Mesorhizobium shangrilense: one gene and its partner. The protein of the gene in region 1 interacts with the protein of each later gene in a pairwise test. Links are inferred from orthologs where the notes say so. Each region holds a gene or a part of one and is shown on either strand. Other genes may lie near its edges.

What was found.
Region 2: the proteins of grxD (region 1) and PD284_RS07665 interact in binary tests that used the Escherichia coli proteins (3 or more experiments, as listed by UniProt). The link is inferred for Mesorhizobium shangrilense from one-to-one orthologs.

What each region holds. Positions count from the first base shown.
Region 1 is NZ_JAQGPN010000001.1:3,272,663-3,287,549, reverse strand. Bases 9,334-12,153 are described here. They hold grxD (Grx4 family monothiol glutaredoxin), read right to left. Parts: upstream 11,002-12,153; coding sequence 10,666-11,001; downstream 9,334-10,665. Other genes in these bases: PD284_RS15765 (MarC family protein), read right to left, coding at 12,093-12,153; PD284_RS15770 (hypothetical protein), read right to left, coding at 11,603-12,070; PD284_RS15780 (VOC family protein), read right to left, coding at 11,168-11,383; PD284_RS15790 (multidrug effflux MFS transporter), read right to left, coding at 9,334-10,568. Outside these bases: PD284_RS15840 (molybdopterin molybdotransferase MoeA), read right to left, coding at 1-305; cyclic pyranopterin monophosphate synthase MoaC, read right to left, coding at 310-795; indole-3-glycerol phosphate synthase TrpC, read right to left, coding at 800-1,615; trpD (anthranilate phosphoribosyltransferase), read right to left, coding at 1,632-2,642; PD284_RS15820 (SurA N-terminal domain-containing protein), read right to left, coding at 2,649-4,538; tpiA (triose-phosphate isomerase), read left to right, coding at 4,683-5,447; preprotein translocase subunit SecG, read left to right, coding at 5,580-6,029; PD284_RS15805 (L,D-transpeptidase), read left to right, coding at 6,263-7,522; tRNA 2-thiocytidine(32) synthetase TtcA, read left to right, coding at 7,620-8,489; PD284_RS15795 (inositol monophosphatase family protein), read left to right, coding at 8,490-9,320; more of PD284_RS15790, read right to left, coding at 9,324-9,333; more of PD284_RS15765, read right to left, coding at 12,154-12,722; gyrA (DNA gyrase subunit A), read left to right, coding at 12,968-14,887. UniProt on the Escherichia coli protein: Monothiol glutaredoxin involved in the biogenesis of iron-sulfur clusters.
Region 2 is NZ_JAQGPN010000001.1:1,536,014-1,550,978, forward strand. Bases 11,813-14,710 are described here. They hold PD284_RS07665 (BolA family protein), read right to left. Parts: upstream 13,454-14,710; coding sequence 13,172-13,453; downstream 11,813-13,171. Other genes in these bases: PD284_RS07650 (ATP-binding cassette domain-containing protein), read left to right, coding at 11,813-12,393; PD284_RS07655 (YMGG-like glycine zipper-containing protein), read right to left, coding at 12,464-12,724; PD284_RS07660 (hypothetical protein), read right to left, coding at 12,779-13,102; PD284_RS07670 (J domain-containing protein), read left to right, coding at 13,601-14,212; cobS (cobaltochelatase subunit CobS), read left to right, coding at 14,293-14,710. In the rest of the region: phosphate ABC transporter permease subunit PstC, read left to right, coding at 1-408; phosphate ABC transporter permease PstA, read left to right, coding at 405-1,721; phosphate ABC transporter ATP-binding protein PstB, read left to right, coding at 1,742-2,566; phosphate signaling complex protein PhoU, read left to right, coding at 2,597-3,304; phosphate regulon transcriptional regulator PhoB, read left to right, coding at 3,322-4,011; PD284_RS07620 (vanadium-dependent haloperoxidase), read left to right, coding at 4,167-5,495; PD284_RS07625 (CRTAC1 family protein), read left to right, coding at 5,498-7,102; PD284_RS07630 (hypothetical protein), read right to left, coding at 7,109-7,588; PD284_RS07635 (ROK family protein), read right to left, coding at 7,646-8,887; xylF (D-xylose ABC transporter substrate-binding protein), read left to right, coding at 9,131-10,171; PD284_RS07645 (sugar ABC transporter permease), read left to right, coding at 10,281-11,597; more of PD284_RS07650, read left to right, coding at 11,611-11,812; more of cobS, read left to right, coding at 14,711-14,965. UniProt on the Escherichia coli protein: Transcriptional regulator that plays an important role in general stress response. Has many effects on cell morphology, cell growth and cell division. Acts by regulating the transcription of many genes, including dacA (PBP-5), dacC (PBP-6), ampC and mreB.

The DNA of each region.
Region 1 (14,887 bases):
TCGGGCACCGGAGCGCCGGTGAAGATGCGCACGGCCTGCCCGGCGCCGATCTTGCCTTGAAAGGGTCTGCCGGCTGGCGCCTGGCCGATGACCTTGAGCTTCGCGGGAAGGGTGGCGGTGTCGCTCCAGCGGACAGCGTAGCCGTCCATGGCCGACGCGTCGAACGGCGGCTGCGTACGGCGCGCCTTCACGTCGGCGGCGAGAACGCGCCCGGCGGCCCGGTTCAGGGCCACCGTTTCTGCGGGTCTCGGTTTGGCGCCGTCGAGCAGGCGGGTGAGGGCGTCTTCGACGGGCAGGAGCGACATTGCTTCAATCTGCCTGGAAATCGCCGGACTTGCCGCCGGTTTTCCGCAGGAGCCGGATGTCCGAAATGACCATGCCGCGGTCGACCGCCTTGGCCATGTCGTAGATCGTCAGGCAGGCGATCGAGGCGGCGGTCAGCGCCTCCATCTCAACGCCCGTCTTGCCGGTGACCCGGGCGAGGGCGGTCACGCGCAGGCCCGGCAGATTGGAATCCGGCTCTATGTCGACGGTGACCTTGGTGAGGAGGAGAGGATGGCACAGCGGGACGAGTTCGTGCGTGCGCTTGGCGGCCATGATGCCGGCAATGCGCGCGGCGCCGAGCACGTCGCCCTTCTTGGCGTCGCCGGCGAGGATCATCTCGAGCGTCTCGCGCTTCATCGATACCGCGCCCTCCGCGATCGCCGTGCGTTCGGTTTCGGCCTTCGCGCCCACGTCGACCATGTGCGCCTCGCCCGAGGCGGTGAGATGGGTGAGTTTCGGTCCGGCCGTCATGGCTTCAGCCCGCGGTCGCGCCGGCGGGCGCGCCTCCGAGCAGCAGGCGCGTCGCCGCCGTGACGTCCTGCTGTCGCATGAGGCTCTCGCCGACCAGGAACGTCGTAATGCCGGAGCGCGCCAGTCGCGCGCAGTCCTCGTGGGTGAAGATGCCGCTTTCGCCGACCAGCAGGCGATCGTCCGGGATCATGCCAGCCAGCCGCTCCGAGGTCGTCAGGCTGACCTCGAAGGTCCGCAAATTGCGGTTGTTGATGCCGATGAGGCGCGACGACAGCTTGAGCGCGCGCTCGGTCTCGGCCTCGTCATGCACCTCGATCAGGGCGTCCATGCCAAGTTCGAAGGCGGTGCTCTCCAATTCGCGCGCCATGCCGTCATCGACGCTGGCCATGATGATCAGGATGGCGTCCGCGCCCCAGGCGCGCGCCTCGTACACCTGGTAAGGCTCGAACATGAAGTCCTTGCGCAGTGCAGGCAGACGCGTTGCCGCCCGCGCGGCGGTCAAAAACTCCGGTGCGCCCTGGAAGGATGGCGCATCGGTGAGCACGGACAGGCAGGCTGCGCCGCCGGCCTCGTAAGCCTGCGCCAGCGAGGGTGGATCGAAATCCGGCCGGATCAGGCCCTTCGACGGACTCGCTTTCTTGATCTCGGCGATAAGCCCAAACGACTGCGCCGCACGCCGCGCTTCGAGGGCGCGCAGAAAGCCTCGCGGAGCGTCCTGGTCGGCGATGCGCGCCTTGAGTTCGGCGATTGGTTCGCGCGACTTTGCAGCTTCGATCTCGTCGCGCTTGTAGGATTCGATGCGTTTGAGAATATCGGCCATCGTCACGCCTGCCGGTTCAAGCGTTTGATACGCGCTTGAGGGTTTCGAGAACGCCGACAGCGCGGCCACTGTCTATGGATGCTGCAGCCTGCTCAATACCGCTTTGGAGTGTTTCGGCCTTGGTGGCGACGACCAGCGCTGCTCCTGCATTCATCAGGACGGTGTCGCGGTATGCCCCCTGCTGGCCGGTGAGGACCGCATGCAGGGCCTGCGCGTTGAAGGCGGCGTCGCCACCACGCAATGCCTCGCGGGCATGGCGCTTCAGGCCAAGGTCCTCTGGCTTCAGCACGAGAGTTTCAATGCCGCCGTTGGCGAGCCGTGACACCTGGGTCTCGCCTGTCGCCGTGATCTCGTCGAAGCCGTCGCCATGGACCACCCAGGCCGTCTCCGCGCCGAGGTTGCGAAGCGTCTCGGCAACCGGCCCCACCCACTCAGGTGCGAAGACGCCGACCAGCTGCCGGCTGACACCGGCCGGGTTGGAGAGCGGCCCGAGCAGGTTGAAGATGGTGCGCGTCCCCAGTTCGGCCCGCACCGGACCAACGTGCTTCATGGCGGGGTGATGCGCCGGCGCGAACATGAAGCCGATGCCGGCCTCGTTGACGCAACGGCTGATCATCTCCGGCCCAAGGTCGAGCCTGACGCCAAGCGACGTCAGCACATCCGCGGATCCGGTTGAGGAGGAGAGGGCGCGATTGCCGTGCTTGGCGACTGGGACGCCGCAGCCGGCCACCACGAATGCCGACGCCGTAGAGATGTTGACGCTGTGCGAATTGTCTCCGCCGGTTCCGACGATGTCGATGGCGTCGGCGGGCGCCTCGACGCGCAGCATCTTGTCACGCATGGTCGCCACAGCGCCCGCGATCTCGTCGACGGACTCGCCGCGCACCCGCAGCGCCATCAGGAAGCCGCCGACCTGTCCCGGGGTGGCGTCGCCCGACATGATGATGTCGAAGGCGTCCCTGGCTTCCTCGAAGGTCAGCGACTGGGCGCCGGCTGCCTTTGCTATGTATGGCTTGAGCGCGCTCATTTGGGTTCAGAAGCTCAGTGCGCGCTGGATAGCGCCCTGGTCGACCTCGACGTCGTATTCGGCCTGGAGCCGTGCCACCAGCTGGTCGAGCAGATCATCGGCCAGCCCCTGCGAAAGCGAGGTACGGGTCTGCTCGGGCAGGGTGCTGGCATCGGCGCCGGCAGGCTCGAACACCTCGGAGACCTGGAAGAGAATTTGTCCGCCGTCGGTCGGGGCGGGAGTGAGGCCCACGCCCTTCTCCGGGACGCCGAAAGCCGCCGCGACGCCCGTGCGGCCGAAATCCGCATCGTCTGCCTGGCGCTTCAGTCCGCGCTTCGTCTGCTTCTCCAGCTTCAGCTCGGCTGCGATGGTGTCCAGTGTGGCGCCATCCTTCAGGCGCTTCTCGAGCTCGGTCGCCTTCGCGCCGAGGCGAGCCGCGACTTCGGCGACCTTCCAGTCGGCGACAACCTTTTCCCGAACTTCGTCCAGCATGCGTTCCCGCGCCGGCGTTATCCCTTCGACCTCGAAGAAGACGAAGCCGTTGCTGCCGATGTTGATCGGGTCGTTCTCGACGTTCGCCTCGGATTCGAATGCCGCGGCGAGAAGGGCCGCCGATTCCGGGATGTCGTCGACGATCGTGCCATCGGGGCGCTGTGCGGTGCGATCGATGGCGTCGATGGTCGTCACCTTGAGATTGAGCTTCGTGGCGGCATCTTGCAGGCTGTCGCCGCCGGCGCGCGCATCCTCGTAGCTGTCATGAACGTCGAGCAGGATGCGGTTGGCCTCGGCGAGCGCCAGGGCCTTCCGGATCTCCGTCTTCACGTCGTCCAGCGACTTGACCGTCTCGGGCGTGATTTCGGTGACGCGGACGAGCATGGGGCCGAATGAACCCTTGATGATGGGGCTCACTTCATTGGCCTGGAGCTTGAACGCGGCCTCGGCGACGGCGGGATCTGGCACCTTGTCCTTCGTCAACGCTCCCATCTGAACGTCGCCCATCGACTTGCCTTCCGCGGCGACGACCTGATCGAAGGTGGAGCCGGCCTTCAGGCTGTCGGCCGCAGCCTGGGCAGCCTCTTCGGAGGCAAACACGAGCTGCTCGATCCTGCGCGTCTCGGCCGTCGTGTATCGCGCCTTGCTGGCCTCGTAGTCCTTGGCGACCTGATCGTCGGTAATAGCCGACTCGTCGGCGATGTCCTCCGGCTCAAGCTTGACGTAGGAGATCTTGCGGTACTCGGGCGCTCCATAGTTCGCCTTGCGGTCCTCGAACCACTTTGCGAGCACGTCGGCGGACGGATCTTCAATCGGCTCGACCAGACTGCTGGGCAGCACGACGAAATCGACCGTACGATCCTCGCCCTCGTACAAAGCGAGAGCGCGGAAAAACGCATCTGGCGCTGTCAGTCCGTCCGAAACCGCTTCGACGATCTGCTGGCGCACGGCCACCTGCTCACGATTGGTCAGGTAATCCTCCGGGCGCATTCCGACCTGACGCAGCACATAGTCGAACTGGTTGCGATCGAACCTGCCGTCGGGACCCTGGAACGCCGGATCCTCGACGGTGAGGGCGGCGACGCGATCCCGTGAAACTCCGAGACCGAGCTTGCGCGCCTGTTCGTCCAGCACGGCGCCAGCGACCAGTTGCGCCAGCACCTGGTTGTCGATGCCCAGCGCCGTCGCCTGGTCGCGGGTGATGCGCGTCCCGAACTGCTGCGACATGACCGAAAGCTGTCGGTCGTAGGCGAGGCGGTAGTCCGTGGCGGACACCTCGGTGCCGCCTGCCACGATGACGCTGTTGCCGCCCATGCCGGTCACCAGCTGGCCGGAGATCCCCCATACGGCAAAGCTGCCCACGAGGAGGAGCAAAAGAAGCTTTGCCACCCATGTTCCGGCGGCTTTTCTAAGACTGTCAAGCATCGCAAAATCCGGTGTTGCGCATTGTTGTGCGCTGTTCCTGGCAAGCGCAATAGCGTCCTTCGCCGCCAGTGTCGATTGCTTTGTGGCCTGATTTTGCTAGTGAAGCCCCGCGCGGCCGGGGACCGGCCTACTGGAGATCGGCTGATGACACCTGGCATTCGCCCGCTGGTGGCGGGGAACTGGAAGATGAACGGCGCGGGCCCGCAGCTCGATGAGCTGAGAAGCATCGGCCATGGTTTCATGGGCGGGCTGGATGCCGAAACGGAGGCGCTGATTTGCGTGCCTGCGACCTTGCTTCACCGCGCCGCGGCTATCGCGGCGAGCACGCCGCTGAAGGTCGGGGGACAGGATTGTCATCCGAAGCCGAGCGGCGCCCACACGGGCGACATTGCTGCTGAGATGTTGAAGGATGCGGGCGCTTCGCATGTCATCGTCGGCCACTCCGAGCGCCGGACGGATCATGGAGAAACCGATGACATCGTCCGTGCGAAGGCCGAGGCGGCATGGCGGGCCGGGCTGGTAGCCGTCGTGTGCATCGGCGAGACGCAGGCCGAACGCGAATCGGGCGCCACGCTCGACGTGCTGGCCCGCCAGATCGTGGGCTCCGTTCCGCCGGGCGCGGATGCGAACAACACGATCGTGGCCTATGAACCGGTCTGGGCCATCGGTACCGGGCTGACGCCGACCGCCTCGGATGTTGCCGAGGCGCATGCCCACATCCGGGCCCGGCTTCACGACAAAGTGGGTGGCGAAGCAGCGAAATTGCGCATTCTCTATGGCGGCTCGGTCAAGCCGTCGAATGCGGTCGAGCTGCTGGGAGTCGCCAATGTCGATGGCGCGCTTGTCGGTGGCGCCAGCCTGAAGGCAGCCGACTTTCTTGGCATTGCGGAAGCCTATCGCGCGATGTGACCGTCGCGGTTGCAATTCGCCTGCCCCGCCCCATATTCGCGCGGGGCTTGGATTTGCAATGAAACCATTGTACTGAGCCGCCTCCATCGAGCGCGTCATCCGGCCCGCTTGCGACTAGCTTTTGGAACGACCATGCAAACAATCATCATTGTCATCCACCTCATGGTCGTGCTGGCGTTGGTCGGCGTCGTTCTGCTGCAACGCTCGGAAGGCGGGGGACTGGGCATCGGCGGCGGTTCGGGCTTCATGACGGCCCGCGGCGCGGCGAACGCGCTCACGCGCACCACCGGCATCCTTGCCATCGCGTTCTTCGCCACCTCGCTGACGCTGTCGATCATTGCGCGCTATTCGGACCGTCCGATCGACATCCTTGACCGCGTGCCCGCGCAGAGCGGCCAGGGCCAGAGCGGCGGCGCCGGCGTGCTTGACCAGCTTGGCGGCAGCTCCACCGCGCCGGCTGTCCCTGCTCCTGCGGAGAGCACCGACACCGCTCCGGCTCCCGCCGGCTCTGCGACGGTTCCCGCCGGCGAATCGCAGGCGCCGGCCGCACCCGCGCAGCCGCAGGTCCCCACGGGCCAGTAGCGCTCCTCAAACATTTCCTGGCAGGCCCGCAACAAATTGTATGCGGGCTTGTTGTGATTCGATCACACTCGCGTGATTTGCCCGTCGGAAAAGCAATGCGCATCCGAGTGTTGCATGTCTGCGCTTGAGTCGTCACAAGCAGTTCGATTATGAGTGCCGGCGGCCGGGGGGAGATATGTTCGGTGCCCTTGGCGCGCGTTCAAAAACATTAGAGCATACTCGGGATTTTTCTCATGCAACTCCGTGGCTTCGTCGCGTTGAGCCTCTGCGCGTTGATCGGCGTCAGTTCGCCGGCCTTCGCGGAAAGCAAGATTTTCACATCCATTCTCAAGACGGAGGCGACAGCCTCCGCCCAGGACCCCGCCAAGGTCAGGAAGAACGCCAAGACTGCCAAAGAGATGACACCCGCCGAGAAGAAGGCGGCTGAGAAGAAGGCGCGCGAGGCCGCCGCAAAGGCCAAGGCGGCCGAGAAGCAGAAGCTGGCAGCAAAGGCCAAGGCCGAGGCGGACAAGAAGCTCGCCGAGAAGAAGAAGGCCGAAGAGGCGAAGAAGCTTGCTCGTGCCAAGGAGCTTGCCGAGAAGAAAGCAGCGGCCGCCAAGGCTGCGGAGCTGAAGAAGGCAGCCAAGGCCAAGGCCGAGCAGGAGCGCCTCGCCGCAAAGGCCAAGGCTCTCGAGGAGAAGCAGCAGGCTGCGAAGGCAAAGGCAGACGCAGCTCTCGCGGCCAAGCTTGCGAAGGAAAAGGCCAGGGAAGACGCACGTCTGGCCAAGCTGAAGGCGATTGAGGACGCTAATCAGGCCCGCGTCCGCGCCGCCGAGGCATCACGCCAGGCCGAACTCGCCCAACTTGCGTCGATGGACATTGCGCGCACCGGAAACAACGGTGAGCTTCGCAGCGAGACGCTGGCGACGCCCCAGAAGACCGGGTTCCTCGGTCTGTTCGGCGCCGCCCCGACTGCGTCGATGCTTCCGGAGACGCGCGCCCTGGACGCGGCGCTGGAGCAGCAGGAGGCAAGACGCAAATTCAAGGTCAGGGCCGACTTCGAGCCGCAGACAGTTCAGTTTCCCGGATACGAGGCCGGCACAATCGTCATCGATACCTCCGCCCGCTACCTCTACCTGGTCCAGTCCTCGTCGAAGGCGCGTCGCTATGCGATCGCCGTCGGACGCGAGGGGCTGCAGTTCAAGGGCAATGTCACCGTCGGAGACAAGCAGGAATGGCCGCGCTGGATCCCGACGCAGGACATGCAGAAGCGGGAGCCGCACAAGTATGGTCAGTACAAGGACGGCATGGCGGGCGGTCCGAGCAATCCGCTCGGCGCGCGCGCCATCTACCTCTACCAGGGCAGGAAGGACACCTACCTGCGCATCCACGGAACCAATCAGCCGGAGACTATCGGCACCAACTCGTCCAACGGTTGCTTCCGCATGGTCAACGAGCATGTGAAGGACCTCTACTCTCGCGTGAAGATGGGCACGCACGTGATCGTGATGTGACCGATCAGACGCCTTCGATCGAAATGGCCGCCTCCAGGCGGCCTTTTCTTTGTCGGCGAGGTCGACTAGAGCGCTTCGCGACAGGAGCGCCCGCGCCATGAACATGATGTCGGAATTGATCGAGGATCTGCCGGAAGACGGGTGCCACCCGATGTTCCGCAGCGCGCCTTCGTCGGTCGAGTTCAACAAGCTGCGCAAGCGGCTGCTGCGTCTGACCCGCCAGGCGATCGAGGATTTCGCCATGGCGAACGCCGGCGAGAGATGGCTGGTCGCGCTGTCCGGCGGCAAGGACTCCTACGGGCTGCTCGCGGTGCTCCTCGATCTCAAATGGCGCGGCCTGCTGCCGGTTGACCTTCTGGCCTGCAATCTGGACCAGGGGCAGCCCAATTTTCCCAAGCATGTCCTGCCCGACTTTCTCGACGGGCTGGGTATCGAACATCGGATCGAGTATCGTGATACCTACTCAGTGGTGACCGAGAAGATCCCGCAGAGCCAGACTTACTGTTCGCTCTGCTCGCGGCTGCGCCGGGGACACCTCTACCGCATCGCGCGGGAGGAGGGGTGCTCTGCCCTGGTGCTGGGCCACCACCGCGAGGATATCCTCGAGACGTTCTTCATGAATCTCTTCCACGGCGGCCGCATGTCGGCGATGCCGCCGAAGCTCCTGAACGACGAAGGCGACGTGATGGTGCTCCGGCCGTTGAGTTATTGCGCCGAGGCCGATCTCGCCCGCTTCGCCGAGCACATGCGCTTTCCGATCATTCCGTGCGATCTTTGCGGCAGCCAGGACGGACTGCAGCGCAACGCCATGAAGGCCATGCTCGACGACATCGAGCGCCGGATGCCGGGTCGCAAGGAGACGATGCTGCGGGCCTTGAGCAACGTGAAGCCCTCGCACCTTTTGGACCGCAGGCTCTTCGACTTTGCCGGGCTTACGCTCGCGCAGCCGAATGACAAGGAGAATTGAGTGACGACTTTCCGCGACGCCGACATCGACTGGCTTGCCGATCTTCTAGCCCGTGCAGCGACTGCGGAGATCATGCCGCGCTTCCGGCGGCTCTCGCCCGACGACATCCGCCAGAAGACTTCGGCCGCCGATCTCGTGACCGAAGCCGACGAACGCGCTGAACTCATGATCACCGCCGAACTCAAGCAGAAGTTCCCAGACGCCCTGATCGTCGGCGAAGAGGCGCACGAGCGGGACAACTCGCTTCTCCCGGGTCTCTCCGATGCAGAGCTGGCCTTTGTCATCGATCCGGTCGACGGCACGTTCAACTTCGCATCAGGCGTCCCGCTGTTCGGCGTTATGCTCGCCGTCGTGGCGAATGGGGAGACAGTCGCCGGTCTCATCCATGACCCGCTCGGCCGGGATTGGCTGATCGGCGCAAAGGGTGCGGGAAGCCATGTCAGATCGACCGACGGCTCACAGGCGCCAGTTCGGGTCGCCGCGCCCGCCCCCATCTCGCAGATGACGGGCGCCGTCTCCTGGCACTATCTCAAGGAGCCGATGCGCTCGCGCATGGCGAAGAACCAGGCCAAGAGCCTCGCGCAGTTCGGCTACCGGTGCGCAGCGCACGAATACCGCCTGCTGGCCAGCGGCTTCGGCCACTTCGTCGTCTACAACAAGCTGATGCCCTGGGACCACCTGGCCGGCGTGCTGATCCACCAGGAGGCTGGAGGATACTCCGCACGTATCGATGGTAGCTCCTATATGCCGGGTCATGTCGACGGCGGGCTGCTGGTCGCGCCGGACCGCGACAGCTGGCGCGAGCTGCGCGAAGAGCTGTGGGCGGAGTAGGTCCTAGCGGGTTGGCTTGTGGCTAGCCGTGAACAGCTTGCCGCGTTCGCCGATCAGGACCATCGTCAATCCCAACAGGGCGACGCCGCAGAAGCCGGCGGCAAGCGGCGTCGTCGTTCCGTCGAACGACTGTCCGATGAACGCGCCGATCAGTCCGCCCCCCAGCGTCTGGAAAAACCCCTGGACGGACGCCGCTGTTCCGGCAATGTGGCCGAGCGGTTCCATCGCGATCGCGTTGAAATTCGATCCGATCCAGCCGAACTGGAACATTGCGGCCGCAAAGAGGAGCACGAAGGCGGCGAGCGGAATGACGCCTACGAGCGACCAGGCGAGCCAGATCACACTGACCCCCAGGAAGCCAAGCAGTGCGCCGTGCGACAGCCTGCGCATGCCGAGCGTCCCGACCAGCCGTGAATTGAGAAAGGACGACACCGCCATCATGCCGGCGATCGCAGCAAAGATGACGGGGAACCAGACGCCCAGTCCATAGATGCCGACATAGACCTGCTGGGCCGAATTGATGAAGCCGAACAGCGCGCCGAAAAGGATCGTCGAGGCCAGCGTATAGAACAGCGACAGCCGGTTGGTCAGCACGGCCGCGAAGCCGCGTCCGACGGATCCGATATCCATAGGACGCCGGTGTTCGGCCGGCAGGGTCTCAGGTAGGCGGATCGCCGCCCATGCCATGATGGCCAGCGCAATGACGGCCATGCAGATGAAAATCCAGTGCCATTCGGCGAACAGCATGACGATCTGACCGATGCCCGGCGCCACGACCGGGATGACCATGAACACCATGAAGATCAGCGACATGATTTCGGCCATCTGACGCCCGCCGAAGCGGTCGCGCACCATGGACACGGCGATGACCCGCGTCGAGGCTGCGCCGATGCCCTGGATGAAGCGTAGCACGAGCAGCGTGGTGAAATCGGTCGAGAAGGCTGCCGCGAACGCGGCCACGATGTAGACGCCAAGGCCGAACAGCAGAGGTGCGCGCCGGCCGAAGCGATCCGACGACGGGCCATAGGCGAGCAAGGCGAAGGCGAGGCCGGCGAAATAGGCCGAAATCACATATTGGCGATGATTCTCATTCTCGACCCCGAGGCTGGCGCCGATCTCCTGCAGGCCGGGCAGCATGATGTCGATGGCCAGCGCATTGAGCGCCATCAGCGCTGCCGCGATTGTGATGAACTCCCACTGCGGAATGCCGAAGGCCGCTTGCGAAGGTGCGGATCTCTGCTGGTCCATTCGATGTCTCGCGTCAATGCCGGAAAGGAAATGCGCCGGACTACCGGCGCATTCTTAGCGGCCCCGCGTGACGGGACCTCAATTCATGATCTGGAGATCACACGGCGCCTTTGACGCTCACACCCTTGTCCTCCAGGAAGCTCTGGAGCTCGCCTGCCTGGAACATCTCGCGGATGATGTCGCAGCCGCCGACGAATTCGCCCTTCACATAGAGCTGCGGGATGGTCGGCCAGTTGGAATAGTCCTTGATGCCCTGGCGAAGGTCGTTCGAGGTCAGCACGTTGACGCCCTTGTACTCGACGCCCAGGTAGTCGAGGATCTGCACGACTTGTCCCGAGAAGCCGCACTGCGGGAAGCCCGGCGTGCCCTTCATGAACAGCACCACGTCGCTGCCCTTGACCTCATTGTCGATGTATTCGTTGATGCCGCTCATTGGCGCGAACCTTTCATATGCTCGTGGGAGTCGAGCGAACATTGTTGCCCTGAGATAGACCCACAACCCAGCCGAAACAAGTCGAAAGGCACACTGGCGCAACGCGCGCGGCGCGTTTGCCAGGCGGCGCTATGGCCCGTATCGCGGCCAATGCCGCGGCAGGCTCTCAGGCATCGTCGCTGGCGAATAGGATGAGATTTTCGTCGGGATCGATCACGATGAAGGTTCTTGCGCCCCATGGCTCGGTGCGCGGCGTCTGGTGGAAGAGGACGCCCGCCTGACGAAACTCCATGAAGAGGGCGTCGAGATCGCGCAGCGTGATCGCCGCCGACAGCAGATCTTCGCGCCGGCTGCGCCGGATCGATGACAGCAGCGTCGACATGGCGAAGGTTCAGGCGCGCAGCGTCGCGCCGGACCTGGCCGTAAAAGGGCGGATCGCCATAGGTAAAGGCCACCTGAAAGCCGAGCGCGCCGGTATAGAAGGCGAGGGATTCGGGGAAATCCGTCACGAAGACGACCGGTTCCGCGCCAAGCAATCGTGCTGGATGTGGGCCGTGCTTGGCGGTCATGGGTTCGGCACCGGCGGTTGTCCTGTCCTGTGTCATCGTGTGTTTGATCTCAGATCGGGTGGTGGAGGGCGCTCGTCCGGCCAGCCCTCCCGTTTCGATTGCAAGTCGGTGAACACTGTTTCGTAGACTGGCGAGTTTTGCGCGAACCACGCCGTCGCCCGCTGCCAGTTGCTCCGATCGGTCATGTCCAGGCGTACGCTATTCGGCAGCAGGAACATGTTGCCCAGCTTGAGGCCGGGCCGGTCCAGGCGTCTGGCAAGGAATTCGCGGTGCGGGAACAGAAACTCGCGCACGCGCCAGGTCGGCTCTCCGGCCTCGCCGCGAATGAACAGCCCGACGCCGGCGTTGGCGATGTAGTGGGCGATGACCAGCGGCCGATGGCCGACGGCCAGCCAGCGCGAGTGCTCGTTGCCGCGCTGCATGCGAACGTTGAGCTCCGGAAGGGTGTCGGCAAAATACTGCCAGAAGTCGCGCCGGTGACGGGTGAGATCGGAAACCATGTTCGGCTCCGCTGCTGTGCCCTCAGATAGCCATCAGCGCCTTGACGCCGTCGGCGACGAACTGAACCGCAAGCGCCGCCAGGATCACGCCGAGCAGGCGCGTGAGGATAGAGCGGCCGGTCTCCCCGAGCAGGCTGTCGATGCGCTCGGCGAGCACGAAGACGAGATAAGTGATCAGCAGGCAGACGAGAATGATGGCGACCAGTGCAATCTGGCCGGCGGTGGTCGGCATGCCGCCGGACAGCAGCACCGTGGCGGAAATCGCGCCGGGACCGGCGATCAGCGGAATGGCCAGGGGGAAGGCCGCGACGTTGTGGATGTGGTCTTTGGTGATCGCCGTGTCGGCGCTCTTTTCCTTGCGCTCGTTGCGCCGCTCGAACACCATCTCGAAGGCAATGAAGAAGAGCAGCAGGCCGCCTGCGACTCGGAAGGCCGGCAGCGTGATGCCGAAGGCGGCCAGGATGGCGGCGCCCATCAGCGCGAACACCGCCAGCACGCCGAATCCGATGACCGAGGCGCGGATGGACACCTGATAGCGTTGCTGGCGGTTCATGCCCCGCGTCACCGCCAGGAAAAGCGGCGCCAGGCCCGGCGGATCAATGGTCACCAGGATCGTCACGAAAGCGTTGAACAGGCTGTCGAAATTGGGCACGCTGCGGATCTCCCCCGGTGCAAAGCTATCGTGAAGCCAGACGGCGCGCCAGACCAGCGGCCACGGCTTCCATTGTTCCGGAAACCTTGCGCGCAGTACGCCGCTTCCTTGCGGCGTCGTGAAGCAGTCTAATATCCTTTTGAAATAACGATGGAAATCGTCGTTGGAAAAGCTTCGACGGCATTGGAGAAGGCGATAGTGTTCCTATATAAGGATCAAGTGATTCCCAACTTTTGTGATCCGTTTTGACAGACCAGAAAACGCCGCCCGGTTCTGAAGGCGGTCCCTCCGATATCGAGCCCATCTCCATCATCGAGGAGATGCAGCGGTCCTATCTCGACTACGCGATGAGCGTCATCGTCAGCCGTGCGCTGCCGGACGTGCGCGACGGGCTTAAGCCGGTGCATCGGCGTATCCTCTACGCCTCGCACGAGAGCGGCTATCACTGGAACCGCAAGCATGTGAAGTCGGCGCGTCCGGTGTCCGACGTGATGGGTAAGTATCACCCGCACGGCGACGCCTCGATCTATGACGCGTTGGTGCGCATGGCGCAGGACTGGTCCATGCGCGTGCCGCTGATCGACGGGCAGGGCAATTTCGGCTCCATCGACGGCGATCCGCCGGCGGCCATGCGCTACACCGAGGCGCGCCTGACCAAGGTCGCCCACGAACTGCTTGAAGACATCGACAAGGACACGGTCGATTTCCAGGAGAACTATGACGGTACCGACAGCGAGCCGAAGGTCCTGCCCGCGCGCTATCCAAACCTGCTCGTCAGCGGGTCGGGCGGCATCGCCGTCGGCATGGCGACCAACATCCCGCCGCACAACCTGTCGGAGGTCGTGGACGGCGCCATAGCGCTCATCGATAATCCGGCAATCGATCTGCCGGAGTTGATGGAGATCATTCCCGGACCGGATTTCCCGACCGGCGGGCTTATTCTCGGTCGCTCCGGCATCTACTCGGCCTACTCGACCGGCCGCGGCTCGATCATCATGCGCGGCAAGGTGCACGTCGAGCCGATCCGCAATGAGCGCGAGGCCATCGTCGTCACCGAAGTTCCCTACCAGGTGAACAAGGCGACGATGATCGAGAAGATGGCCGAACTGGTGCGCGACAAGCGCATCGAAGGCATCTCGGACATCCGCGACGAGAGCGACCGGCAGGGCTATCGCGTCGTCATCGAGCTGAAGCGCGACGCCAACGCCGAGGTCATTCTCAACCAGCTCTACCGCTTCACGCCGCTGCAGACGTCGTTCGGCGCAAACGTTGTGGCGCTCAACGGCGGCAAGCCGGAGATCCTGAACCTGCTCGACATGTTGAGGGCGTTCGTCGCCTTCCGCGAAGACGTCGTCAGTCGCCGCACGAAGTTCCTGCTTCGAAAGGCGCGCGAGCGTGCCCACGTGCTCGTGGGACTGGCGATTGCGGTCGCCAATATCGACGAGGTGATCCGCCTGATCCGCCATGCGCCCGATCCGTCGACGGCGCGCGAACAGTTGATGACGCGGCGCTGGCCGGCGGCCGACGTCGAGTCGCTCATCCTGCTCATCGACGATCCGCGCCACCGCATCAACGAAGACGGCACCTACAATCTGTCCGACGAGCAGGCGCGCGCCATCCTGGAACTGCGTCTGGCCCGTCTCACGGCGCTGGGCCGCGATGAGATCGCCGACGAACTGAACAAGATCGGCGCTGAAATTGCTGATTTCCTTGACATTTTGTCGTCTCGCGCGCGCATCCAGCAGATCGTCAAGGATGAAATGGCCGCGGTTCGCGACGAGTTTGGGACACCGCGTCGCACGGAGATCACCGACGGCGGCGCGGATATGGAGGACGAGGACCTCATCCAGCGTGAGGACATGGTCGTAACCGTGACCCACGAGGGGTATATCAAGCGCGTGCCGCTCTCGATCTACCGGGCGCAGAATCGCGGCGGCAAGGGCCGGTCTGGCATGTCCACCAAGGACACCGACTTCGTCACCCGCCTGTTCGTGGCCAACACGCACACGCCGGTATTGTTCTTCTCCTCCCGTGGCATCGTCTACAAGGAGAAGGTCTGGCGCCTGCCCATCGGTACGCCGCAGTCGCGCGGCAAGGCCCTCATCAACATGCTGCCCATCGAAAGCGGCGACCGCATCACCGCCATTATGCCGCTGCCGGAGGAC
Region 2 (14,965 bases), 1.7 Mb from region 1 along the record:
GTCGTCTCGTCGCTCTCCGACGACATCATCACCGCCGTGCCGCGGGCGCTGCGCGACGGCTCGTTGGGCCTGGGCGCGACCCGCTCCGAGACGATCAAGCGGGTCATCCTGCCGGCGGCGCTGCCGGGCATCGTCGGCGCTATCCTGCTCACCGCCTCGCGCGCCATCGGCGAAACCATGATCGTCGTGCTCGCGGCCGGCGTCGCCGCCAACCTTACGCTCAACCCGTTCGAGGCGATGACGACGATCACCGTCAAGATCGTCAACCAGCTCACCGGCGACCTCGAGTTCAACTCGCCGCAGACGCTGGTCGCCTTCGCGCTGGGCATCACCCTGTTCTTCGTCACGCTGGTGATGAACATCGTCGCGCTCTACATCGTCCGCAAGTACCGGGAGCAGTACGAATGACCGACGTCTCGCTCGGATCGCTCGCCCCAACCGCCGCGCGCCCACGCCGCGACATCGGCATCAAGCGCCGCTACGCCGCCGAGCGCCGCTTCCGCCTCTACGGCGTGCTGGCCGCCTCGGTGGGCCTCGTCTTCCTGGCGATCATGCTTGTCTCGATCATCGCGAAGGGCCACACCGCCTTCTGGCAGACGACGGTTAGCCTTCCGATCTCCTTCGATGAAAAGGTCATCGACCCGTCGGGCAAGCGCGCCTCGGATCCGGATGTGCTGATACGGGCGAACTATCCCAAACTCGCCGAGAACGCGCTGATCGAGGCGCTGGGGATCGATCCCAAGGACAAGGCTGCGATCCGCAAACTGAAAGGCTTCCTGTCGGACGGCGTGCGCGTCCAGCTGCGCAACATCGTCGTCGCGGATCCGTCCGTCATCGGCACCACCCGCAACGTCGACCTGCTCGCCGCCGCCAACATCGATTCGGCCTACAAGGGCCAGATCGACCTCACCGTCGACGAGAAGCGCCGCAAGGTTTCCGACCAGCAGGTTGAGTGGATGAACCGGCTCAAGGCCGAAGGCGCGATGGCCGAGCGCTTCAACACCGGACTGTTCACCTTCGGCGCCTCCAGCCGGCCCGAGACCTCGGGCGTGGGAGTGGCAATCATCGGCTCACTCTATATGATGGGGATCGTGCTTCTGCTGGCGCTGCCGATCGGTGTCGCCGCGTCGATCTACCTCGAGGAATTCGCCAAGAAGTCCCGGCTGACCGACCTCATCGAGGTCAACATCAACAACCTCGCTGCCGTGCCGTCGATCGTCTTCGGTCTGCTGGGTCTCGCCGTGTTCGTCAATTTCCTTGGCATGCCGCGCTCTGCGTCGCTGGTCGGCGGCCTGGTGCTGACGCTGATGACGCTGCCCACCATCATCATCGCCACGCGCGCAGCACTTGCCGCCGTGCCGCCGTCGATCCGATCGGCCGCACTCGGCCTCGGCGCCTCGAAGATGCAGATGGTGTTCCATCACGTGCTGCCGCTGGCGCTGCCCGGCATCCTGACCGGCACCATCATCGGGCTGGCCCGCGCATTGGGCGAGACGGCGCCGCTGCTGCTCATCGGCATGGTGGCCTTCGTCGCCGACTATCCGACGACGCCGCTCGATCCGGCGACCGCACTGCCGGTGCAGATCTACATGTGGGCCAACGAGGCGGAGCGCGCCTTCGTGGAGCGCATGTCTGGCGCCATCATCATCCTGCTCGTCTTCCTCATGGCGATGAACATCACCGCCATCGTCCTGAGACGGAAGTTCGAGCGCCGCTGGTAAGGCTAGGGGAAAGTGACGATATGAACATCATGACCGATACGACCCTCGAGAAAGCCGTGAGCGGCAGCATGGACGAGATGGCCAACGAGCCGATCAAGTTGCGCGGCGAGAAGGTCTGCGTGCACTACGGCGAGAAGCAGGCGCTGTTCGACGTCGATCTGAACGTCCGTGAGAACCAGGTGACGGCGCTGATCGGCCCGTCGGGCTGCGGCAAGTCGACATTCCTGCGTTGCCTGAACCGCATGAACGACACCATCGACAGCGCCCGCGTCAGCGGCAAGATCACGTTGGACGGCGAGGACATCTACGACCGCAACATCGACGTGGTGGAACTCCGCGCCCGCGTCGGGATGGTGTTCCAGAAGCCCAACCCGTTTCCGAAGTCGATCTACGAGAACGTCGCCTACGGACCGCGCATCCACGGGCTCGGCCGCACCAAGGCCGATTTCGACCGCATCGTGGAGTCCAGCCTGCAGAAGGCGGCGCTGTGGAACGAGGTAAAGGACCGCCTGCACGAGCCCGGCACAGGGCTTTCCGGCGGCCAGCAGCAGCGCCTCTGCATCGCCCGCGCGATCGCCGTCAGTCCCGAGGTGATCCTGATGGACGAGCCGTGTTCCGCGCTCGATCCGATCGCCACGGCGAAGGTGGAGGAACTCATCGACGAGCTGCGCCAGAACTACACGATCGTCATCGTGACGCACTCCATGCAGCAGGCCGCGCGCGTGTCGCAGCGCACCGCGATGTTCCACCTCGGCTACCTGGTCGAGGAAGGGGCGACGGACAAGATGTTCACCAACCCCGACGACAAGCGCACGCAGGACTACATCACCGGCCGTTTCGGCTGAGTGGACGCGACTCTAGACGCCGAGGACATCATGGGCGAGCACACCGTCTCCTCCTTCGACGAGGACCTGAAGCATATCCATCAGCTCATCCGCGACATGGGCGAGCATGCCGGCCGGATGGTGCAGGCCGCGACCCGCGCGCTCTTGGCCTCCGACGTGGCGTTGGGGCAGCGTGTCGTCTCCGACGACGCGATCATGGACACCAAGCAGCGCGAGCTGGACGACCGTGCGATCAGGCTGATCGCCCTGCGCCAGCCTATGGCGCAGGACCTGCGCGCCGTGGTCGGGGCCATCCGCATGGCGGCCGATCTCGAACGCATCGGAGATCTCGCCAAGAACATCGCCAAGCGCGTCGGCGCGGTCGGAATGACGGCCATCCCCAAGGCGCCGTCCAACAGCATCGAGCTGATGGCCGCCCAGGTGCTCGAGCAGGTCGAAGGCGTCATCGAACACTATGTCGGCAAGGATGCCGAGGCGCTTGTCCAACTGCGCGTCGACGACCGCCAGATCGACGCCAAGTATACCGCGGTGTTCCGCGAGCTGCTGACCTACATGATGGAGGACCCGCGCAACATCACGGCCTGCACGCACCTCCTGTTCTGCGCCAAGAACCTGGAGCGCATCGGCGACCATGTCACCAACATCGCCGAGAACGCCTATTTCGTGATCACCGGCAGGCAGTTGCCGCTCAACCGGCCGAAGCTCGACGAAACGTCGGCGTCGGCTCTCGCCGACTGAAGCTGCAGGACAGGCCGATGATTGCTCCCAAGGTCATGGTGGTGGAGGACGAGGAGCCGCTGTGCGAACTCCTCCGCTACAATCTGGAGGCCGAAGGCTACCAGGTCGAGGTCGTCACCCGCGGCGACGAAGCCGAGCTTCGCCTGCAGGAGAACGTGCCCGACCTGCTGGTGCTCGACTGGATGATTCCGGCGGTGTCCGGCATCGAGCTCTGTCGCCGCCTGCGGATGCGGCCGGAGACGGAGCGGCTGCCGGTCATCATGCTGACGGCGCGCGGCGAGGAGAGCGACCGCGTGCGCGGCCTCTCGACGGGCGCTGACGACTACCTCGTGAAGCCGTTCTCAACGCCCGAGTTCGTGGCGCGCGTGCGTGCGCTGCTGCGCCGCGCCAAGCCCGAGGTGCTGTCCAGCGTGCTCAAGGTCGGCGACATCGTGCTCGACCGCGAATCCCATCGGGTCTATCGCAAGAAGACCGAGATCAAGCTCGGCCCGACAGAGTTCCGCCTGCTGGAATTCATGATGCAGCATCCCGGCCGCGTCTTTTCCCGTGGCCAGCTCCTCGACAATGTCTGGGGCGAAACGATCTACATCGATGAGCGGACGGTCGACGTTCACGTCGGGCGGCTGCGCAAGGCTGTCAACAATGGCCGCATGCCGGACGTCATCCGTACCATCCGCGGCGCCGGCTACGCCATCAACGAGGCGTAGCGGGTAGGTGGCCTCGGGCGAAAAGTTGCCCAAGAAACAGCTATCCTGGAACTGACGAACTGCGAGTTCGCAGTGGCCGCAACCGCCTTGTCCGAGGCGGGTGCGGCATGCTTACCTGAGGCCTTCGTACGACGGGAACCTGGGGGAGGGTGCACGTGGAGGTAACGCGCCGAACGGTTGCGGTGGCGATCGTCGCGACGATCGCGTGTCTGGCCGCGCGTGTCCCCGCCGCCATGGCTGCGCCCCCTGCTTCCCAGCCCCAGCCCATCATCTTCGCCTGGAACCGTCTCGTCCTCGAACTGGTGCGGCACACGCCGACCTATTCGCCCCCGGTCGCCAGCCGGGCGCTCGCCTATCTCGGAGTGACCGCCTTCGAGGCGATCGCCGGCGGCTCGGCCGGACTGCGCTCCCTGGCGGGCCAGCTAAACGGGCTGCAGCCCGTTCCGGCGCGGGAGAACGGCGCGGCCTATGCGGACGCCGTGGTGGTCCAGGCGGCGATGGCGCATGCCGTGCGCGAGCTCTTCTCCAACACCGGACCGACCGGCCTACGCGCGCTGAAGCTGGTCGAACGGAACCTGCATTTGGCCGCAGCCTCGGGCGTCGCCGAAGATGTCGCCGGCCGCAGCACCGCCTATGGCCGGGCGGTGGCCGAGCACATCCTCGCCTGGTCGCGCACGGACGGCGGAGCGACCATCGAGAACATGGGCTTCCCCTACGAATACAAGCTCACGGAAGGGCCGGCGCACTGGGTGCCGACGAGCCTGGTGGCGCAGCAGCAGCTGCCGCTCCTGCCCGACTGGGGGAAGGTGCGCCCCTTCGCGATGCCGAGCGGTGCGGCCTGCGGCATACCTCCTCCGCTCGAATACAGCGAGGAAGAGACCTCGCCCTTCTATCGGGAGGCGCTCGAGGTCCACGACGCGGTGAAGGGGCTGACGCCCGAGCAGCGCGCCATCGCGCGGTTCTGGTCGGACGACCCGATGCTCTCGCCCACGCCGCCCGGGCACTGGATCTCGATCGCCCTGCAGGTGCTGGAGGGCGAGGGCGCGGACGCGGAGACCACGGTGGACGTTCTGGCTCGCCTCGGCATCGCCATGGCCGACGCCTTCATCGGCTGCTGGGACGCCAAGTTCCGCTACGACCTCGTGCGGCCGCTCACCTACATCCGACGGGTCATCGATCCAAAGTGGGAAGCCCTGCTCAACACGCCCCCATTCCCGGAGTATCCCAGCGGCCACAGCACGCAGTCGGGCGCCGCCGCCACCGTGCTCACCGATCTCTTCGGCACGGACTATGCCTTCGAGGACGCGACCCACAGCGCCGACGGGCTAAAGCCGCGCAGCTTCCCGAGCTTCTGGGCAGCAGCCGAGGAGGCCGGCATCTCGCGCCTCTACGGCGGCATCCATTTTCGCGACGCGATCGAACGGGGCCTCGACCAGGGCCGCTGCATCGGCGCCTATGTCAACGCACTCGACACGCGGAAATAGCCATGCGTCGGTTTCTCGTTCTGCTGTCGTCGATGTCGGTGCTCGCCGCGGAAGCGCGCGCCGAGGAGGCGCCCTTCGTCATCCCGACCTTCGTGGAGGAGACGGCCAGCGCCGGCATCGACAGCGTCTATGCCGGCGACTGGGAATACATGGTCGGCGGCGGCGCAGCCACCTTCGACTGCAACGATGACGGCTATGCGGACCTGCTTCTGGCAGGCGGGGAGACGCCCGCGAAATTCTACCGCAACGCCAGCAAGCAGGGCGGCGCGCTCCGCTTTGAAGCAGAGGCGAGCGGGCTCGAGCTGGACAAGGTCGCGGCCGCCTATCCTCTCGACGTCGACGGCGACGGCCACACAGACCTGGCGCTTCTGAGGGTAGGCGAGAACGTCCTTATGCGCGGCTTGGGCGGCTGCCGCTTCGAGCGCGCCAACGAAACGTGGGGCTTCGACGGTGGGGACGGCTGGTCGACCGCCTTCGCCGCCACCTGGGAGCGCGACGCCGAGTGGCCGACGCTGGCGGTCGGCAACTACATCGACCGCACCCAGGCAGTGCCGTGGGGCTCTTGCACGGACAACTGGCTACACCGGCCGGGCGTCGCCGACGGGGAGCGCAGGAAGTTCGCCGCGCCGTTGCCGCTCACGCCCAGCTACTGCGCGCTCTCCATGCTGTTCACCGACTGGAACCGCTCGGGCACGCCGAGCCTGCGCGTCTCCAATGACCGCGAGTACTACAAGGGCGGGCAGGAGCAGCTCTGGCGCGTCGAGCCGGGCAACCCGCCCGTTGCGTATGGCGCAGGCGACGGCTGGAAGACGCTGCGCATCTGGGGCATGGGCATCGCCAGCACCGATCTCGACGGCGACGGCTACCCCGAATACTTCCTGACCAGCATGGCCGACAACAAGCTGCAGACCTTGTCCGCCGTGCCGACGGAGGGCGCACCGCAACCCGACTATAAGGACGTCGCCTACGCCAAAGGCGTCACCGCGCACCGCCCCTATATCGGCGACGACCTGAAGCCGAGCACCGCCTGGCACACGCAGTTCGAGGACGTGAACAATGACGGCCGCGTCGACCTGTTCATCGCCAAGGGCAATGTCGCCGAGATGCCGGACTTTGCGGCCAAGGACCCCAACAACCTCCTGCTGCAGCGCGCCGACGGGACGTTCGAGGAAGCCGGCGACAGGGCCGGCGTCGCCAGCACCGAGATCTCGCGCGGGGGCGCCCTCTCCGATTTCAACTTGGACGGACTGCTGGACCTCATCGTCGTCAATCGCGGGGTGAGCGCCCAGGTCTGGCGCAACGCCAGCGTCGGCGCCGGGCGCTGGCTGCAGGTCGAACTCAGGCAGTCTGGACCAAACCGGGACGCCATCGGCGCATGGATCGAAGTGCGCTGCGCGGGAAAGGTGACGCGCCGCGAGATCACTGTCGGCGGCGGCCATGCCGGCGGGCAGACCGGCTGGTGGCATTTCGGCGTCGGCGACACTGAAGAGCCGGAAGTGCGCGTCATCTGGCCCGATGGTACAGCCAGCGACTGGGAGCTCGTCGAGAGCGACAATTTCTACATCGTCGAACGCGGCCAGCCGGCACGGGCATGGCATCCTGAATAGGGACTGTTAACTGCGTACGTCATCCGTTCCAACGCTGTCCGGCGGCGCCGGGAAGCGTTCCAGGTAGCGCCGGGCGCGGGGCAGGGCGTCGTGGAGGAACTGCTCCGGTCCCCTCAACCACAGGCCGGGGATCGTCTTCGAGCGCGCCTCGCTTGTCAGGACCTTGGGAGGGATCGGGACGATCTCCGCGTCCCACCCCGGCCAGAAATGACGCGCCCTGCGCCATGTGTGCGCGATGAAGCGCTCGCGGTCCGAGTAGCCGTGGTAGTCGAAAACCCAGTCGGCGGCCGCCACGAATATGTGGTTGCCGGTGTGGCCCTCCGCAGGCTTGATCCAAAGGACGTCGAGACCGGGACGGGGATGCCTCTCCAGGAAGGCATGGGCGAGGATATTGCATGCGCCGCAGGCGAAGAACACGCGGTCGGGCAGCGCCCAACGCATGACCTGGTTCTTCTTTGAATAGCCCGGGGTCCTGATTCGATACATGGCAGGATATTGCCTGCCGGGCACCCCTCGGCGGCAAGAGCCGACTGAAGTCTTCCCTTATGCCACGGCCTTTCCCGCGGGCAACGCGCCGGGCGCGAAGATGCCCTCGTCGACGAACTGCAGCGCGCGCTTGGCGCTACCCTCGCGGATGATGGGCGCCTCGTAGGGCTCGGTGAGGAAAGTGATGGAGCCTGAATGCTGGCCGCCGGCCGTTTTCGCGATCGCTTCGCGCAGGCTTGGCTCCATCAGGTCGAAGGCCGTCGCGCCGACGCCGATGAAGGCGACGGGGGCCGGATCGATGATGGCGAACAGGCTGCCCAGGCCGAAGCCGAGCGCTTCGCCTGCCCGACGGAACGCCTCGCGTTCCGAACCGTCCGCGCGGCGGGCCTGCTCGGCGAGTTCGGTGATGTCGGCGTCGGTGACGTCCGCCTTCGGCATCTCGTCCTCCGGCTGGTGATGGGCCTTGCGCCAGATCGCGTAGTTCCCGGCATAGGCCTCGATGCAGCCACGCCGTCCGCAGCGGCAGAGCGCGCCGTCCGGCCGGTGGATCATGTGGCCGAACTCGCCGCCCGAGGAATGCGTGCCGGTGAACAGCTCGCCCTTCAGCATCATGCCCATGCCGATGCCGTGCGAGAGCAGGATGGCGATGAAGTCGTCGTGATAAATCTCGGGATCGCGGGACCGCAGGGCGAACGCCATCATGTTGCAGTCGTTCTCGACCGTCGTCGCGACGCCGAAGGCTTCCTCGAGCGCTTCCGCGAAGGGGATGTCCGCATGGACCGTGATCGGCGACCACAGCATGCTGCGGGCGCTGGCGTCGGTGACGCCCTGGATCGATACGACGATGCGCTTGGCCGCCGCCTGTCGCGACGGCTGCATCTCGAAGAGCCCGCGGACCATGCCGATGGTCTCGTGCACCAGGTCGGCGGCTGCCATTTCGAGGGTTGGAAGGCGGCGCTTTTCGGCGGCCAGCACCGTTCCGCCATAGTCGAACAGGGCTGCCGATAGCGAGTTCAGCGACAGGTCCACCGTCACGACGGTGGCCGCTTCCGCGTTGAGGCCGATGGCCACCTGCGGCCGCCCCCGCTTCAGGGCGGACGGCTCGGTTGCCTTCGGTTCGGCCAAGATGCCCTCCTGGAGGAGGTCGGACGAGATTGCCGAGATCGTCGAGTGACTGAGCCCCGTCGCTGCTGCGATCTCTGTCCGGGATGGATGGACCGCGCGGCGGACGGCCGCGATCACGGCCGCGCGGTTGCGCCGCCTCAGATCGTCGTGACGGATTCTCACCGCCGTTTGCATCTTTCCTCCCCTGCGCTTGCCGGCCGTCTTCCCTGCCACCGGTCGAGACGCAGGAGAAGTCTGTCAGAACTCGCCGGTCATGTCATTGTTTATTTCGACCCTCGAAAAAATAAGAATTCCTCTTCAAAATCGCCTTGACAGCTTTTGAGGTTTCGGACAGTATTTTTTCGAGGATCGAAATAAAGTACATTTTGACGGGCCGTCGGCCAGATTTTCGCATCCTCGCGATGCAGGGAGGAAATCATGAAGACATTTGCAGCCGCCATGCTGGCGGGTGTTGCGATGACGCTGTCGCTGGCAGCAGTCGCAGAGGCCAAGGACAAGGTCATCGGCGTGTCCTGGTCGAATTTCCAGGAAGAGCGGTGGAAGACCGACGAAGCCGCGATCAAGGCGGCGGTCGAGGCCGCCGGCGACAAGTACATCTCCGCCGACGCGCAGTCGTCGGCCTCCAAGCAGCTCACCGACGTCGAGAGCCTGATCAGCCAGGGCGCGAACGCCCTCATCATCCTCTCGCAGGACGCCTCCGCGATCGGCCCGGCCGTCGACAAGGCGCTCGCCGAGGGCATCCCGGTCGTCGGCTATGACCGCCTGATCGAGAACAAGGACGTCTTCTACCTGACCTTCGACAACAAGGAAGTGGGCCGCATGCAGGCTCGCGAGGTGTTCAAGGTCAAGCCGGAGGGCAACTACGCCTTCATCAAGGGCTCGTCGGCCGATCCGAACGCCGACTTCCTGTTCTCCGGGCAGATGGAGGTCCTCAAGGAAGCCATCGATGCCGGCAAGATCAAGAACGTCGGCGAGGCCTACACCGACGGCTGGCTGCCCGCCAACGCGCAGAAGAACATGGAGCAGATCCTGACGACCAACGACAACAAGGTCGACGCGGTCGTGGCCTCCAACGACGGCACCGCCGGCGGCGTCGTGGCGGCTCTCGAGGCGCAGGGCCTCGCGGGCTCGGTGCCGGTCTCCGGTCAGGACGGCGACCATGCCGCCCTCAACCGCGTCGCGCTCGGCACGCAGACGGTCTCTGTCTGGAAGGATGCGCGCGAGCTCGGCAAGGCCGCAGGCGAAATCGCCTCATCGCTGGCCGAAGGCAAGGCGATGACGGACATCCCGAACGTCGTCGACTTCACCACGCCCGGCGGCAACGTGACCAAGTCGGTCTTCCTGACGCCGATGCCGATCACCAAGGACAACCTGAACGTCGTGATCGACGCGGGCTGGGTGACCAAGGATGTCGTCTGCGCCGGCGTGGCGGCCGGCTCGGTCGCCGCCTGCAACTAGGCCGAAAATCGGCATCGATACGGACGCCGCGGTTTGACGAAAACCGCGGCGTCTCTCTAAGATCGGGAGGCCGGACACCCTGACGACAGGGAGCCGGCGGGAGGAAGCCATGACCGACACGACGTCCGGATCTCCGGTCGATACCGCGCGCGCCTCCGAACTCAACGCGCTGGGCCGCTTCCTCAAGGCAACCGAACTCGACACGCGCATGCTCGGCATGGTGGGCGCGCTGCTGATCATCTGGATCGGCCTCCACCTCATGTCCGGCGGCCTGTTCCTGACCCCGCGCAACCTCTGGAACCTGTCCGTCCAGTCCTCCTCCGTCGCCATCATGGCGACCGGCATGGTGCTCGTCATAGTCACCCGCAACATCGACCTGTCGGTCGGCTCGCTGCTCGGCTTTGTCGGCATGATCATCGGCGTGACGCAGGCGGAATTCCTGCCCCGCGTGATGGGTTTCCCGCTCGGCGACCCGTGGATCTGGATCATCGCCGTGGCCGTCGGCCTGCTGGTCGGCCTGCTGATCGGCGGCTTTCAGGGCTACCTGATCGCCTATCTCGGCATCCCGGCCTTCATCGTGACGCTCGGCGGCCTGCTCGTCTGGCGCGGCGCGGCATGGTGGGTGACCAGCGGCCGCACCGTGGCGCCGATGGACGCGACGTTCCGCCTGCTCGGCGGCGGGCCGCAAGGCGCCATCGGGGCGACGTGGAGCTGGATCGTCGGGGTCGTCGCATGTCTGGGCGTCGTCGCGCTGCTCGCCAGCGGCCGCCGCCAGCGCCAGCGCTTCAAGTTCCCGCTCAGGCCGGTCTGGGCGGAGGTCTTCCTCGGGACGGTGACCTGCGCGGCGATCCTCGGCGCGGTCTGGGTGGCCAATTCGTATCCATGGCCGGTCAACATCGTGAAGCGTTATGCCGAGGCCAACGGCATCACAGTTCCCGAGGGCGGCATGTTCATCGCGCACGGCATCGCCATCCCGGTCCTCATCGCCGTGGCGGTGGGCATCGTGATGACCTTCATCGCGACCCGCACGCGCTTCGGCCGCTACGTCTTCGCCATCGGCGGCAATCCCGAGGCGGCGACACTCGCGGGCATCAACACGCGCTGGGTGACGATGAAGATCTTCATGCTGATGGGGCTGCTGGCCGCCATCAGCGCTTCGATCTCCACCGCCCGCCTCAACGCCGCCACCAATGCGCTCGGCACGCTGGACGAACTGCTGGTCATTGCCGCGGCGGTCATCGGCGGCACATCGCTCGCCGGCGGCGCGGGCACCATCGCCGGCGCTATGCTTGGCGCGCTGCTCATGCAGTCGCTACAGTCGGGCATGGTGCTGCTCGGCATCGACACGCCGCTGCAGAACATCGTGGTCGGCCTTGTCCTCGTCGTGGCCGTCTGGCTCGACACCGTGTACCGCAAGCGCGTGTAGGGGAGACGCTCCGATGACTGAGACCGCTGCCCCGCTCGTCGAGATGAAGAACATCTCCATCGCCTTCGGCGGCATCCGCGCCGTGGACGACGCCTCCTGCGATCTCTATCCCGGCGAGGTGGTTGCGCTCCTCGGCCATAATGGTGCGGGAAAGTCCACGCTGATCAAGATCCTGTCCGGCGCCTACAAGCGCGATGCGGGCACGATCCACGTCAATGGCGAGGAAGCCTCGATCGGCAACCCGCGCGACGCCAAGAAATACGGCATCGAGACGATCTACCAGACGCTGGCGCTCGCCGACAACGTCGATGCGGCCGCCAACCTGTTCCTCGGCCGCGAACTGAGGACGGCCTGGGGCACGCTCGACGACGTCGCCATGGAGGCTGAGGCGCGCAAGGTGATGGGCCGCCTCAATCCTCGATTCCAGCGCTTCAAGGATCCGGTAATCAAGCTTTCCGGCGGCCAGCGGCAATCGGTGGCGATTGCGCGGGCGATCCTCTTCAACGCCCGCATCCTCATCATGGACGAGCCGACCGCCGCGCTCGGGCCGCAGGAGACGGCGCAGGTCGGCGAACTGGTGAAACAGCTGAAATCGGACGGCATCGGTATCTTCCTCATCAGCCACGACATCCATGACGTGTTCGATCTCGCCGATCGCGTCTGCGTGATGAAGAATGGTCAGGTCGTCGGCACGGCTCACACCGGGGAGGTCACCAAGGACGAGGTGCTGGGCATGATCATCCTGGGCAAATGCCCGCCCGGCGCGGTTCCCGGCCCGGGCGCCGTGGTCGGCTGAAAATTTCGTTCTTGATATGCAATCAGGCCGGCGATGGCCGGCCTGATGATGTTTTCTACGGTAGCGCCGCTCAATAGCCTTTGGGGCAGCGCGACACGTAACGCTCGCCAGTGCGGCGGTCGCGATAGAGGCAGCGGCCGTCGCGCTGCCTGGTGACGAGGTACCCAGCCAGCGCACCCACCGCGCCGCCGACCAGCGCGCCTTCGACGTCACCGCTGATGATGGCGCCCGCTGTCGCGCCCACCGCCGCGCCGACGCCGACGTCCTGCTCTGCCGTCGTGCATGCGGAAAGCGCCATGGCCGCAGCCATGGCGAGAATCACTGCTCTCATCCCTCTCTCCCGAAAAAATGGGCCAGAAAAGCCCTGAAAAATATGCTTCCTGCACTATTCCTGTCGGACGCCGTCTTCCGCCCGCCGCCCGGAGGCGACAACAACGTCACTAACGGCCGTTATGCTGGCGACGAGACGTCCGTCCTTGGTGACGTCCCATTCCAGCACCGCGTCCTCTTCTTCCATTGCGGGATCAACATACACGCAGTCCGCGAAAACCCGTGAATCTTTTCCGCGCGCGCTCTTCAGCGTCGACGGGAGCACGGCGGCGCACTCCTCCATCGTCTCGAAAATGGGGGTAGGGGCGGGCAGCTCCCGGCATTCCTGGAGGTCGCCCGAGCATCCGACGATGAGCAAAAGGGCAGCAATGTGTTCCATGGCCCTCTCCTTTCAGGACCAGAAACGCGTTTGCCGGAAATTGAGTTCCCTGGGATGCCCGGGTGCGGGCTACCAGCGCGTGGCTTCGCCGGGCGCGGCGGCCTCGATGGCCAAGGCGTGGAGACCAGCCTTCAGTTCGGGCGCAAGAAGGTCGTTGACCGCACGGTGACGGGCGATCCGGCTCATGCCGGCAAAGGCCGGAGCCTCTATGCGGACGCGGAAATGCGTCTCGCCGGTGCCATCGAAGGACTCCTGGTGGCCGGCATGGAGGTGGCTCTCGTTGAGGACCTTGAGCCGCACTGGCGCAAAAGCCTCAGTGAGCTTCGTCTCGATCGAGGACTGTATGGACATTTTCGGCTCCACTCACCAAATGTGACCCATCCGACACAATGGCACGCATGCGCGGATTGCGCCCACGCGATTCAGCGGTTAGGTCCATCGCGCCCCGAATGTCAATTCTTGTATCCCGCGGCGAACGCCCCATAATTCAGTCGAACCATGTCTACCTATTCGAAATATTTCGAGAAGATTCGCGTGCGCCCGGACCGCCAGGCGGAGGTGAAGTCGCACGCGCCGCGCTGCCAGTGGGACGGGTGCGATGAGCCCGGCACCCACCGTGCGCCGGTCGGGCGCATGCGCGAGGGCGAATACTTCCGGTTCTGCTTCGACCATGTGCGCGAGTACAACAAGGGCTTCAACTATTTCTCGGGCGTCTCCGATAGCGAGATCGCGCGTTTCCAGAAGGAGGCGCTGACCGGCCATCGACCGACCTGGGTGATGGGCGCCAACAGCGGCGCCAAGGCGGCGTCGGATTTTTCGCACATACGTTCCGGCCGCGCCGGCTACTACAACCGCGTCCGCGATCCGTACAACATGTTCGGTGGCGGGCGCGCCGAGCCCCGTCAGCGCCAGGCCAAGCCGCTTGAGGCCAAGGCGCTGGAAACGCTTGGACTTGACACAAAGGCGACTGGCGCGGACATCAAGGCCCGCTATAAGGAACTGGTGAAGCGCCACCATCCCGATGCGAATGGCGGCGACAGAGGTTCGGAAGACCGGTTCCGCGACGTGCTGCAGGCCTACCGTCTGCTCAAACAAGCTGGTTTGTGTTGAGCAAAGGGTCTGATAAAGACCGCCTCCGACTAGAGATGATGTGATACCGGCTGATCCCAAGCAGCCGGCATGAGGCTGGGATGAACAAGATCGATCGCGACATTGCAAATCTGCCGGACACGACGGTGTCGGTGAAGGAAGTCTTCGGCTTCGAGTCCAAGATGGTCGTGCCGGCCTATTCGGTCGCCACCGAGCACGTTCCCGACATCGATCCCGACTACCTGTTCGACCGCCAGACCACGATGGCGATCCTGGCCGGCTTCGCCTACAACCGCCGCGTCATGGTGTCGGGCTATCACGGCACCGGCAAGTCGACCCACATCGAGCAGGTCGCCGCTCGGCTCAACTGGCCGATGGTCCGCGTCAACCTCGACAGCCACGTCAGCCGCATCGATCTCGTCGGCAAGGACGCGATCGTGCTGTCGGAAGGCAAGCAGGTGACCGAGTTCCGCGACGGCATCCTGCCCTGGGCCTACCAGCACAATGTCGCGCTCTGCTTCGACGAGTACGACGCGGGACGTCCCGATGTGATGTTCGTCATCCAGCGCGTGCTGGAGTCGTCGGGCCGCCTGACGCTTCTCGATCAAAGCCGCGTGATCCGGCCGCATCCGGCCTTCCGCCTGTTCGCCACCGCCAATACGGTGGGCCTCGGCGACACGACGGGCCTCTATCACGGCACCCAGCAGATCAACCAGGCGCAGATGGACCGCTGGTCGATCGTGACGACGCTGAACTACCTGCCGCACGACAACG